Regions from separate parts of the Micromonospora sp. NPDC003241 genome, predicted to be linked through region 1. Evidence: riboswitches for the same ligand, from Rfam matches in the RefSeq annotation. Region 1 holds a riboswitch; the other holds the start of a gene.
What was found. Region 1 has a riboswitch for thiamine pyrophosphate ahead of ACWDVW_RS25810 (ECF transporter S component). Riboswitches for the same ligand answer to the same signal wherever they lie in the genome.
Positions count from the first base shown of each region.

Region 2: linked by a shared signal. The riboswitch ahead of ACWDVW_RS00475 (thiamine phosphate synthase) and the one ahead of ACWDVW_RS25810 (ECF transporter S component) in region 1 are both predicted to bind thiamine pyrophosphate.

Region 1 covers NZ_JBSFSO010000041.1:38,750-45,213, forward strand. Annotated here, with positions in the region: gene ACWDVW_RS25795 (hypothetical protein) at 286-747, shown strand; gene ACWDVW_RS25800 (energy-coupling factor transporter transmembrane component T family protein) at 873-1,673, opposite strand; gene ACWDVW_RS25805 (ABC transporter ATP-binding protein) at 1,670-3,229, opposite strand; gene ACWDVW_RS25810 (ECF transporter S component) at 3,307-3,897, opposite strand; TPP riboswitch at 3,968-4,073, opposite strand; gene ACWDVW_RS25815 (permease) at 4,273-5,343, shown strand; gene ACWDVW_RS25820 (TIGR03943 family putative permease subunit) at 5,340-6,125, shown strand; gene ACWDVW_RS25825 (alpha/beta fold hydrolase) at 6,136-6,464, shown strand, end outside.
Region 2 covers NZ_JBSFSO010000001.1:101,726-108,189, reverse strand. Annotated here, with positions in the region: gene ACWDVW_RS00480 (ThuA domain-containing protein) at 1-2,016, opposite strand, end outside; TPP riboswitch at 2,408-2,517, shown strand; gene ACWDVW_RS00475 (thiamine phosphate synthase) at 2,512-3,138, shown strand; gene thiO (glycine oxidase ThiO) at 3,132-4,277, shown strand; gene thiS (sulfur carrier protein ThiS) at 4,292-4,492, shown strand; gene ACWDVW_RS00460 (thiazole synthase) at 4,498-5,316, shown strand; gene ACWDVW_RS00455 (thiamine phosphate synthase) at 5,376-6,080, shown strand.

The sequences.
Region 1 (6,464 bases):
CGCCACCGGGCCGCCGATAATTCGGATGCGTGCCTCGTACCGGCCGGATAGCGTGCGGGCATGCGCTACTGACACCCGCTTCATCGAGCCGGTCCGCCGCCCCTGTGGCCGTGGACCCGTCGCTCCCGGGTGTCCGCGCGTCCTCCTCGTCGCCGTCGTCGCGACGTTCTCCGTGGCCGCTCCGGGAGCGAGCTTCCGCTGATCCCGCCCGACCGCCGACCGGCGGTCCCCACCGACGGCGGTGGCGTGGCGTACGCGCCGACACCGCCGAGCGAGGAGGCTCCGATGCCTGCCAGCCGTAAACCGAAGAAGTCCCGTGGTGCCGCCCGGGTGTCCGAGGTGACGCCGCCCGACTTCGACGCGTCGACCGACGCGCTCACGCCGCCGATCGGCCGGGAGTTCCCGGCGCAACCCGGCGGGTTCGCCGTGCCGTCGGGGCTCGACGCCCCGGCAGCGCTGGCCGCGCTGCACGCCCCGGCCGGGCTTGTCCCGCTGCACGATCCGGCCGGGGGTGCCGCGCTGCACGCCCCGGCGGGGCTTTCCCCGCTGCGCGATCCGGCCGGGCTTGCTCCGCTGCGCGATCCGCTTGATCCGTCCATACCGGATCGCTCCGAAGACCGTGAGGTGCCGCGAGCGCAAGTCGCGCGGTCGACCGGCCCGACGGTGACCCGTCGTGGCAAGGGGTATGGCTCCGGCCGTCCGCAGCGTGCCGGTGCGGCTCGGCAGTACGCCTTCCGGCGGAGCTGACCGGCCCGGCCCGGTGCGCCTGGCCGGTGCGTGGCTGACCGACCGGTGCGTCCCGGGTGAACGGCAGGTGGGTAGATCTGTTGTCGCTGGAACGACAACAGATCTACCCACCACGGTCGCAGGGTTCAGCCGATCAGCGGCCGGAAGGTGCCGAGCGCGACGCTGACGCCCAACGCGGTGACGGCCAACGCCGTCGCGACGACGACCAGCAGCCAGTCGGCGGCACCGAAATGCTGCCGGCGGGCGACGGTACGCGGTACCCCGGCGTCGAAGCCGCGCGCGTCCATCGCGACCGCCAGCCGGGTGCCCCGGCGGATCGCGCCGACCAGCAGCGTGAACGCGGTGGACACGAAGAGCCGCAGTTTCGCCACCGGGTTGCGTCCCGCCTCCACCCCCCGTGCGCGCCGGGCCATGACGATCATCTGCCACTCCTGCCCGAGCAGCGGCAGCAGCCGGAACGCCGCCAGCGCACCGATCGCGAAGCGGGCCGGTGCGCGGGCGTTCTGCACCAGCGCGTCGGCCAGGTCGGTGGGATCGGTGGTGGCGAAGACGATCACGCCGGGCAGGGCCACCGCGAACAGGCGCAGCACCAGGCCGAGCGCGGTGAGCAGCACCGTCGAGGTGACCACGACCGGTCCGGCGTCGAGCAGTACCCGGCCCGAGCGGTCCGCGGCGAAGAGCACCAGCGTGACCAGGACGCCCACGGCGGCTGCCAGCAACGGCCACACCCGACGGAACAGCACCCGGTAGCGCACGCCGAACAGCGGCAGGACCGCCAACTCGACCGCGATCGCGATAGCCGGTGCGACCGGGTCCAGCGTTGCCAGCAGCGGAAACGCGAACAGCAGCGCCGCCGCCAGCTTGGCCACCGGATTCCGCCGGGCCAGCGGCGCGTCCGGCCGGGCGACCGGTTCCAGGTCGATCATCGGAACCCCACCGGAGGAGACGCCGGTGGTGGTTCCGGAGGGGGTGCGGCCTCGGACCGCGCGGTCGGAGACCACGCGGCGGTGGGCTGCGCGGCGGTGGACCGTGCGGCCGAGGTCGGGGACGACGGGGCGCCGGGTGCCGGTGCGGGCGTCAGCGTCAGCGTCCGGTCGGCGAGCGCGGCGACGAACTCGGCGTCGTGGGTGACCGTCACCAGGGCGTGGCCGGCGTCGCGTAGCTCCGCGAACAGGTCCACCAGCTCCCGCCAGGTGCGTCGGTCCTGGCCGAAGGTGGGCTCGTCGCAGATCACCAGCCGGGGCGCGGTGGCCAGGGCGGTCGCCACGCTCAGCCGCCGCGCCTCGCCACCGGAGAGGGTGTACGGGTTCGCGCCGGCCAGCCGGTCCAACCGCAGTCGGTGCAACAGCTCGTCGACGCGTCGGCGCACCTCCGTCTCGGTGGCGCCGGTACGCCGGGGCCCGAGCGCCAGTTCGTCGTAGACGGTGCCGGTGACGAACTGGTGCTCCGGGTCCTGGAACACCGAGCCGATCCGGCGGGCCAGCGCGGGTGCCCGCCAGCGGTGCGGTGGTGTGCGGGCGTCGGCGCCGGCCAGGTCGACGCCGGCCACCAGTCGCCCGGTGCCCGGCTTGAGCAGCCCGCCGAGCAGCACCGCGAGGGTGGACTTGCCGGCGCCGTTGGGGCCGAGCACGGCGACTGCCGCACCGGCGCGTACCGCCAGGTCGGTCGCGGCCAGCCGGGGTGGTTGGCCGAGCCGGTCGGCGGTGAGCAACACCTCGCCGGGGCCGGTGGTGGCCCGGCGGGTCGGGATCCGGCGGCCGGGCACCCAGACGCCGTCGGCGGCGAGGGCGTCGCCGTGCGTGGCGAAGACGGTCTCCGGTGGGCCGTCGACGCGGACGCCGCCACCAGCGTCGAGCACCACCACCCGGTCGACCAGCGGCAGGGCGTCGGCCACCCGGTGCTCTACCAGGATCAGGGTGGTGTCGTCGTCGACCGCGCGGCCCACCGCGGCGCGGACCAGGTCGGCCCCGGCCGGGTCGAGGTTGGCGGTGGGCTCGTCGAGCAGCAGCAGGTCGGGGCGGAGCGCGAGCACTCCGGCCAGGGCGAGCCGCTGCTGTTCGCCGCCGGAGAGCGCCGCGGTGGGGCGGTCCCGGGGGTACGGGAAGCCGACCCGACGCAGCGCCTCGTCCACCCGGGGCCAGATCTGCCCGGCGGGTACGCCCCGGTTCTCCAGCCCGAACGCGACGTCGTCGCCGCTGCGGGCCATGACGAGCTGGGACTGCGGATCCTGGAAGACGATGCCGACCCGCTCGCGGGTCTCGGCCGGTGGCCGGCCGTCGATCTCGATGGTGCCCTCCTGCTCACCGGAGTCCTCCGGCAGCAGCCCGGCCAGCGCGGCGAGCAGGGTGCTCTTGCCCGCGCCGGAGGGCCCGAGCAGCAGTACCCGTTCGCCTCGGCGTACCCGCAGGTCCACGCCGCGTACCGCCCAGGCGCGCCGCCCGGCGTGGCGCCAGCCGAAGCCGCGCAGCCGCACCTCGCCCACCTGCTACCCCCGCTCCTCGTCCCCGACCCGTCGGTGGCCCGGTGGAGCCGGCCGGACCGGCTCCACCGGGCGGGGGGTCAGACCAGGTTCCGTTCGCGGCCGGCGGGGAAGCGGTCCAGGACGCCGGTGCCGGCGAGCGCCTTGGTGAGCGCGTAGCCGCCGGCACCGGCGACCACGGTGGCACTGAGCACGGTGAGCAGGGCGTACGGGATGCGGTAGGTGCCCAGCTCGTACGCGGCGTTCCAGGCGAAGAAGTCGAACAGGGCGGCGCCGAGACCGGTCAGCGCACCGGCGAGCAGCGCGGTGGGCAGCCGGAACGAGCGGTACCGGAAGGCGGCGAAGGCCAGTTCCGCGCCGAGGCCCTGGAGCAGGCCCTGGACGATGGTGACGCCGCCCCACTCGGAGCCCAGCAGCGCGGAGACGGTCGCCGCGACGGCCTCGCAGAACAGCGCGGCACCCGGCTTACGGATGATCAACCCGCCGAGTACCGCCGGCACCAGCCAGACGCCGTACATGACGGCCTGGCTGGCCGGGAAGAAGGCGAAGGCCGGGTCGACCGCCCGCCAGAGCAGGCCCCAGGCCCAGAAGATGACACCGAAGCCGACGGCGATCACCGCGGCCACGACGATGTCGACGGTGCGCCATCGAGTGGTGGTCGGTTGGCTCATGAGTGCTCCCAGTCCAGTGTCGAACCAGGCAAGACGCACCGCCGCGTCCGGCGTGGCCGGGCCGTGGCGGGCTGGAGGTGGACCGAACTCCCTGCGCTGGCATTACCCAGATCAGGTACGGAGGGTCTGCGGGCGGACCCGCACTCTCAGCGCTGTGCGCTCCCCTGTCGGAGGTGGTGTTGTCCCGCCGACGCTAACACCTTCGAAGATCGACGGACAATGTGATCTACGCAGGTCATGCCCGGTGCCGACGACGGGCGTTCCGGCAGTGGTCGGCGCGCGCCGGAACCCGCCCGGTTTCGTGACATCCATCGACGTCATCGGCTCCGGACGGTAATCTCAGGCCGCCGATCCACTTGGCCGAGAGGCGACAGGGTGAGCACAGACACGGACCATGCCGCGCCGGCCGGTGAACCGGAGGGTCGTCCGACGGGCGTGGCCACCGAGGAGCGCCCGGCCCGACCGGGCGGCGGCGAACCGCCCCGGCGCTGGCTCGGTGACCGGATCGGCTCGGTGGAGATCCTGGCGGGCCTGCTGGTCCTGCTGATCATCTTTCGTGACCCGCTGGCCGGGGCGCTGGACGATCCCCGCATCCAGACGTGGACCACGGTGTTCGTCTCGATCATGGTGCAGGCGGTGCCGTTCCTGGTCTTCGGCATCCTCCTCTCCGCCGTGATCGCGGTCTTCGTACCCCGGTCGTTCTGGGCCAGGGCGCTGCCCCGGCACCCGGCGCTGGCGGTGCCGGCGGCCAGTGCGGCCGGGGTGGTACTGCCGGGCTGCGAGTGCGGATCGGTGCCGATCGCGGGGTCGCTGATCCGTCGGGGCGTCACCCCGGCGGCGGCGCTGGCGTTCCTGCTGGCCGCACCGGCGGTCAACCCGATCGTGCTGGTCGCCACCGCCGTCGCCTTCCCCAACAATCCCGAGATGGTCCTCGCCCGGGGGGTCGCCAGCCTGGTCGTGGCAATGATCATGGGCTGGCTCTGGCTGCGACTCGGTCGGACCGAGTGGATCAAGATGCCGCGCCGCCCGGAGTTGGACGACCCCCGGCGGAGCCGGGCCTTCTGGGCCGCCGTCCGGCACGACGTCACCCACGCCGGTGGCTTCCTGGTGCTCGGTGCGATGGCCGCCGCCAGCATCAACGTGCTGGTGCCGGAGCGCTGGCTCCAGACCCTGGCCGACAACGCCTGGCTGTCGATCCTGGCGCTGGCGCTGCTCGCCGTCCTGCTCTCGCTCTGTTCCGAAGCGGACGCCTTCGTGGCGGCCTCGCTGTCGCAGTTCTCCCTCACGTCCCGACTGGTCTTCCTGGTGGTGGGGCCGATGGTCGACCTCAAGCTGATCTCGATGCAGGCCGGTGTCTTCGGCCGGCGGTTCGCCTTCCGGTTCGCGCCGGCCACGTTCGCGGTCGCCCTGCTGGTGGCCACCGGAGTCGGGATGGTGCTGCTGTGAACCGACAGGCACAGGCGGTGATCCTGCTGCTGCTCGGCGGGGCGGTGATCCGGGCCAGCGTCACCGACCTCTATCTGCGCTACGTCAAGGAGGGACTGCGTCCCTTCCTGATCGCCGCCGGGCTGCTGCTGGTGGTCGCCGCGGTGATGACCCTCTGGTACGAACTGCGGCCCTCCGTGCCCCGCGCGACGGCCCCGACCGGCGGCGGCTCCACCGGCCCGGTGAGCGGTGCCGCCCCGGTGACGGCCGACCACGACGAGCACGACGACCACGGTCACGGCCACCACGAACCCCGGATCGGTTGGCTGCTCATCCTGCCCGTGCTCGGACTGCTGCTGGTGGCCCCGCCGGCCCTCGGGTCGTACGCGGCGGGGCAGGCCGGCACCGCGCTGAACGCCCCTCGGGAGTCCGACTACCCGCCGCTGCCCGAGGGCGATCCGGTGCAGGTGAGCGTGCTCGACTACGCCTCCCGGGCGCTGTTCGACCGGGGCGCCTCGATCGGTGACCGGCGGGTGGTCCTCACCGGGTTCCTGGCCACCGGCACCGGTGGCGAGCCGATCCTGGCCCGGATGGTGCTGTCCTGCTGCGCCGCCGACGGGCGGCCGATCAAACTCGGGCTCACCGGTGACGTGCCGGTCGGGCTGCCCAACGACAGTTGGGTCGAGGTGGTCGGTCGGTACAGCGACCGGATCGGTCGGGACCCGGTCAACGACGCCGAGATCCCGTACCTGGAGATCGAGTCGTGGCGGCAGGTGCCGGTGCCCAAGCGCCAGTACGAGTAGCGTTCCGGGCATGCACGTCGACGCCCGAGGTCTGCGGTTCGAGATCCACCCCGGTGGCCCCGAGTCGGGTGAGCCGGTGCTGCTGCTGCACGGCTTTCCGCAGAACTCCGGCGAGTGGGACGCGGTGGCGCCCGTCCTGCACGGGGCGGGCCTGCGCACGTACGCGCTGGACCAGCGGGGCTACTCGCCGCAGGCGCGGCCGAGCGAGGTGGCGGCGTACCGGCTGGGGGAGTTGGTCGCCGACGCGGTGGCGGTGCTCGACGCGCTCGGCGTGACGCGGGCGCACGTGGTCGGCCACGACTGGGGCGCCATCGTCGCCTGGGCGCTCGCCGCCGGCCA
Region 2 (6,464 bases), on a different contig from region 1:
GCCGAACTCGAAGTCCATCGGCCGGATGAAGGTCATCCCGGTGAGCAACTGGTTGATGTCGACCAGTTCCCGCCCGTCGGCGCTGACCTGCATCGTGTACATCTTGGACTGGTTCCACTCGCCGAGCAGCGCCTTGCCGTCGTAGTACGCCGGCCACTTGCGGTCCGAGTCGAGGTCGGCGTCGTACCGGTAGACCGGGCCGCCCATCGGCGCGCCGCCGCCACCGATCTCCGGGAACCGGGGGTCACCCGCGTAGCCGTAGTCGACGGTGGCCGCGATGGCCGGCGGCAGGTTGGTCAGGCCGGTGTTGTTCGGCGAGTTGTTGACCACGGCGGCGCAGTCGAACTTCGGCCCGCTCGGGCCGGACGGGAACTGGTAGTCGTTGTACGCCTGGTTCCCGCCGTGGCAGTACGGCCAGCCGTAGTTGCCGGCCTCGGCCACGATGTTCCACTCGACCAGACCGGCCGGGCCACGGTTCGGGTTGGCCGAAGCGGCGTCCGGACCGTAGTCGGCGACGTAGAGGGTGTCGGTGGCCGGGTCGATGCCGATCCGGAACGGGTTGCGGAAGCCCATGCCGTAGATCTCCGGCCGGGTCTTCTCGGTGCCCGGCGGGAACAGGTTGCCCTCCGGGATGGTGTACGTCCCGTCGTCCTCCGGGTGGATCCGCAGGACCTTGCCGCGCAGGTCGTTGGTGTTGCCGGAGGTGCGCTGCGCGTCGTAGTCGGCGCGGCCCGGCCGCTCGTCGATCGGCGTGTACGCGTCCGACTGGAACGGGTTGGTGTTGTCCCCGGTGGCCAGGTAGAGGTTGCCGGCCGAGTCGAACGTCATGGTGCCGCCCGCGTGGCAGCAGGTGTTGCGCTGGGTGTCGACCTGGAGGACGACCTTCTCGGAGGCCGCGTCGATCGCGTCACCGCTTACCGTGAACCGGGACAGCACGTTACGCGCCACCCCGTCGTTCGGCGCGTAGTAGAGGTAGACCCAGTTGTTGGTGGCGAAGTCTGGGTCGAGGCGGATGCCGATCAGCCCGTCCTCGTTGCCGGTGAAGACGTCGAGGTCGATGGCGGTGACCGTGTTGCCGGTGTCCGGCTTGACGATCTGTACCCGGCCGTCGCGCTCGATGTAGAAGACCCGGCCGTCCGAGGCCACGTCCAGCTCCATCGGGTTGCTGGTGTTGCTGTCCAGCGTCACCTTCTCGAAGCTGGCGGTCAACGAGGCGCCACATTCGGCGTCCTGCACCCCGGCCGCGGTCCGGATGCCGCCGAGCAGGTGGCCGAGGAACTGCGGCTCCGCGTACGACTCGTTGGTGTGGCCGCCACCGGTGTACCAGGCCCGGCCGCCGTCGTAGTCCTGGCACCAGGCGATCGGGTGGTCGTGACCCATCGCGCCGGAACCGGGGGAGTAGCTGGTCTCGTCCAGCGTGGCCAGCACGTGCACCTTGCCGCGCGGGTTGGTGCGGTAGTTGTACCACTCGTCGAACCGGGACCAGCGATCCGGCAGATCCGCCGTGGACGGGTGCGCCGGGTCCTCCACCTTGACCGTGGCCTGCTGGTTGGCCGGGTGGCTGTTGAAGTACGCCCCGACCAGACCGCCGTACCACTCCCAGTCGTACTCGGTGTCGGAGGCGGCGTGGATGCCGGCGTACCCGCCACCGGCCCGGATGTAGCGCTCGAACGCCGCCTGTTGGTCGGCGTTGAGCACGTCACCGGTGGTGGAGAGCCAGATCACGGCCTGGTATCCGGCGAGGTTCTGGTCGGTGAAGGCGGTGCTGTCCTCGGTGGCGTCGACGGTGAAACCGTGTTCCGCGCCGAGCTGCTGGATGGCGGCGATGCCGCTCGGGATCGAACCGTGCCGGAAGCCTGCGGTCTTGGAGAAGACCAGCACCGAGAACGGGTCGGCGTCGGCCTGCGGGGCCGGTGCCTGGGCGACCGGGACGGTCCGGGCGGGGGCGGCCTGGGCGGCGGGTGCACCGGCGAGCGTGGTCGCGGCCAGTCCGAGGGTGAGAAGGGTGGCGGTCATGGGCACGCGCATACGGCGTGGTCGGAACACTCCGGTCTCCTTGATCCTTGCCGGACAGGGGTCGCGGGGGCCGGCTCGCCGAAGACCGTCCCTGATGGAGCCGCAGCCGGAGGGCCGTGCCAGGGCTTCCGTTGCGGCATTATGTCGAATCGCTGAACAAATTAATTCCGCTGAATCGATCCATGGCAAGGTTTCGATGGGTAACGTTTCGGTATCGGTGGGCTGTAATTACCGTTTATATGTACGAAGTACGCGTTCCACCGATGAAAGGAGGGGTCCCCTGCTGACGCCTGCGGTATAGGAAGGGACCCCTGCTAACACCAGCGGCAGAGCCGTCGTCCCTGCGGGACGCACCTTGGCAGGTCAGCGGATCTGTCGTACGGTGGCCACGCAAGTGACCCACGGGAGCCCGGTCGACCGGGCTGAGAGGGGGGCTGTGAGCCCCCGACCGTCGAACCTGATCCGGGTAATGCCGGCGCAGGGAGGAGAGTTGCCGTGCCGTCCCTGGGACGACTGCATCTGATCACCGACACCCGGCCCGGGCGGGATCCGCTCGCCGTGCTCCGGGCCGTACTCCCGGTGGCGCGTACCGAACTGCTGGTGCAGGTGCGGGTGGAGGACTCCGCCACCGACCGCGAGGCGTACGACCTGACCCGACGGGTGCTCGCCCTCTGCGCGCCGTACGCGGTCGACTGCCTGGTCAACGACCGGCTGCACGTGGCGTTGGCCACCGGCGCGGCCGGTGGCCACGTGGGTGCGGACGACCTGCCGGTCGCGGCGGCGCGGCAGGTGCTCGGCCCGGCCGCCGTGCTGGGCGCCACCGCCCGCGAACCGGCGACGGCAGCCGAGGCGGTCGGTGCCGGCGCGAGCTATCTGGGCGTCGGTCCGTGCCGGGCCACCACCACCAAGGACGGGTTGCCGCCGGCGATCGGCGTCTCCGGGCTGCGGGCCGTGGCCGAGGCGGTCACCGTGCCGGTGTACGCCATCGGCGGGGTGACGGTGGCGGACGTGCCCGCGCTGCGCGCCGCCGGGGCGTACGGGGTGGCGGTGGTCGGTGCGCTCTCCGCCGCCGCCGATCCCGGCCGCGTCGCGGGCGAGCTGATCGGGGCGTTGACGTGTTAGCAGGGGGCCCTTCCTATACCGGAGGCGTTAACAGGGGGCCCTTCCTTCCCCCCGACCTTGCGGTGGCCGGTGGGGGCCCGATCGGGCTGGCGATCGCCTGGCGTTGCGCGGCGCGCGGACTGCGGGTGGTCGTGCACGATCCCGCGCCGGGCTCGGGTGCCTCGCACGTCGCCGCCGGGATGCTCGCGCCGGTGGCCGAGGCGTACTTCGGTGAGCACGAGCTGACCGCCCTGCTCACCGAGTCGGCCGCCCGCTGGCCGGCGTTCGCCGCCGAGCTGAGCGAGGCGACCGGCGCCGACATCGGCTACCGCACCGAGGGCACGTTGATGGTCGGGCTGACCGCAGACGACCTCGCCGAGGCGCGTCGACTCTGGGCGTACCAGCAGGAACTGGGGTTGCCGGTGACGCCGCTGCGCCCCTCGCAGCTTCGCGACCGTGAGCCGGCGCTCGCCGTCCGGGTCCGGGGCGGCGCCCTCGCCGCCACCGATCACCAGGTCGACCCGCGCCGGCTGGTGCCGGCGCTGCGGCTCGCCGCCGAGCGGGCCGGTGCGACGCTGGTCCCCGAGCCGGTGCGGACCCTGGCCGACGTCGGGGCCCGGGTGACCGTGGTCGCCGCCGGCTGCGGCTCGGCCGCGCTCACCGGGCTACCGGTCCGCCCGGTCAAGGGCCAGGTGTTGCGGCTGCGCGCGCCCGACGGCGGTCCGCCGGGCTTCCGGCACGTGATCCGGGGGTACGCCGACGGCGAGCACGTCTATCTGGTGCCCCGCGCCGACGGTGAGGTGGTGGTCGGGGCGACCGTCGAGGAGCGCTCCGACCTGGCGGTCGGTGCCGGTGCGGTGCTGCGGCTGCTGCGTGCCGCGATCGACCTGCTGCCGGAGTTGGCCGAGTACGACCTGGTGGAGGCGATCGCCGGGCTGCGTCCCGGCACCCCGGACAACGCCCCGATCCTGGGTCCGTTGCCGGGCCGGCCGGACGTGCTGGTCGCCACCGGCCACCACCGGCACGGGATCGTGCTCACCCCGGTGACCGCCGACCTGATCGCCGACCTGGTGACCGGCGGTTCCCCCGACGCGATCGGCAGCCCGTTCCGCCCCGAACGCTTCGTCGCCGTCGGCGACGCCACTCGACCCACGCAGTGAACGGAGGAGTCCTGATGGAGTTGACGGTGAACGGTGTCGGGCGCAGCGTGCCGGACGAGGTCACGGTCGCCGAGCTGGTCCGGGACGTGACCCCGCAGCAGCGCGGCGTGGCGGTGGCGGTCAACGGCGAGGTGGTGCCGCGTACCGACTGGCCGGCGACGGTGCTGCGGGGCGGCGACCGGGTCGAGGTGCTCAGCGCCGCCCAGGGCGGGTGAGCGGGATGGACCACACACCGTCGATCGACGGGCCCGAGACGGACTCCGGGGCGAAGGGCTTCGAGCTGGGCGGCGTCCGGTTCTCATCCCGGCTGGTCCTCGGCACCGGCGGAGCCGCCAACCTGCACGTGTTGGAGCAGGCCATCCGCGCCTCCGGCACCGAGCTGGTCACGCTGGCGTTGCGCCGGGTGGACACCGTGGCGGTCGGCTCGGGTGGCCTGCTCGACCTGCTGGACCGCTGTGGCGTACGCCTGCTGCCGAACACGGCCGGCTGCTACACGGCCGGTGAGGCGGTGAAGGTGGCCCGACTGGCCCGGGACGCGTTCGACACCGACTGGGTCAAACTGGAGGTGATCGGCGACGAGCGCACGCTGCTGCCCGACGGGGTGGAGTTGCTGCGCGCCGCCGAGGAACTGGTCGACGACGGGTTCACCGTGCTGCCGTACACGTCGGACGATCCGGTGCTGGCCCGACGGCTGGCCGACGTGGGCTGCGCGGCGGTGATGCCGGCCGGCGCGCCGATCGGCTCCGGGCTGGGCGTCAACAACCCGCACCACATCCGGCTGATCCGTCAGGACGTGACGGTCCCGGTGATCCTGGACGCGGGCATCGGCACCGCCTCGGACGCGGCCCTGGCCATGGAGCTGGGCTGCGACGCGGTGCTGCTGGCCAGCGCCGTCACCCGGGCCGCGGACCCGGTCGCGATGGCCACCGCGATGCGGTACGCGATCGAGGCGGGCCGCCTCGCGTACGGCGCGGGACGCATCCCGCGTCGCTTCCACGCGCTCGCCTCCACCCCCGACGACGGTCGACCCGACCTGTGACCCGCCACCTCGCCGATCTCGGTGCGAGACCGCCCCTCCAGGGGCCGTTTCGCACCAGGATCCAACCGGTCTCGGGTGTGGTGCTGCTGACGGACCGCCGGGCGGTGCGGGGGGACCTGTGCGATGCGGTGGCGCAGGCGGTGGCCGGGGGAGTGCGGTGCGTGGTGCTGCGCGAGAAGGACCTGCCGCGTGCCGAGCGCCTGGTGCTCGCCGCCGAGCTGCGACCGATCCTGGCCGAGGCGGGCGGCACCCTGATCGTCGCCGGCCCCGATCCGCTCCTGCCCGAGACCGAGCCCGCCCCACGGATCCCCAGCACCTTCGGCGGGGCATTCGTCGCGCTCCACCTGCCGGCCGCCGGTCCGTACCCGCCACCCGTCGCCGACCTGGTCGGCCGCTCCTGCCACGACGAGGCGGAGCTGGACCGACTCACCACCGAGGACTACGTGACCCTGTCACCGGTCTTCCCCACCCGCAGCAAACCCGGCTACGGCCCACCGCTGGGCCCCGACGGTCTGGCCGCCCTGGTGAGTCGCAGCCCGGTGCCCGTTCTCGCTCTCGGCGGCATCGAGACTCCCGCCCAGGTCCGCGCCTGCGTGGAGGCCGGCGCCACCGGCGTGGCCGTCCAGGGCGCCATCATGCGGGCCCGAAACCCCCGGCAGGTCGCCACCACCCTCACCACCGCCCACCACGAGCTTCTCCAGACGACTTCACCCCAGACCCCCCACCGCCCCGGCCCCGCCCCCACCACCCCCGCCCAGCAATGACCCCCACCCCGCCGGCCCGCACCCCGTCGGCCCCATCCCGCCGGCCACCCGAAGCCCTCACCCGCCCCTCGCCGGGCGACGCCCACGAAGCCCCACCCCGCCACCCCTGCCCACCGCAGGCCACCCGAAGCCCCCACCAGCCCTTCGGCAGGCGACGCCCACGAAGCCCCACCCCGCCAGCCTCTCCCAAGGCAGGACACCCGAAGCCCCCACCATCCCCTCGCCGGGCGACACACGAAGCCCCACCCCACCAGCCTCTCCCAAGGCAGGACACCCAAAGCCGCCACCCATCCGTCTCGACGGGCGTCGACCACGACGGGGCTGCGGCCGACCGTGCCCACGCAGGGATCAAGCCTGACCGCCCGGAGTGGGCACGGTCGGCCG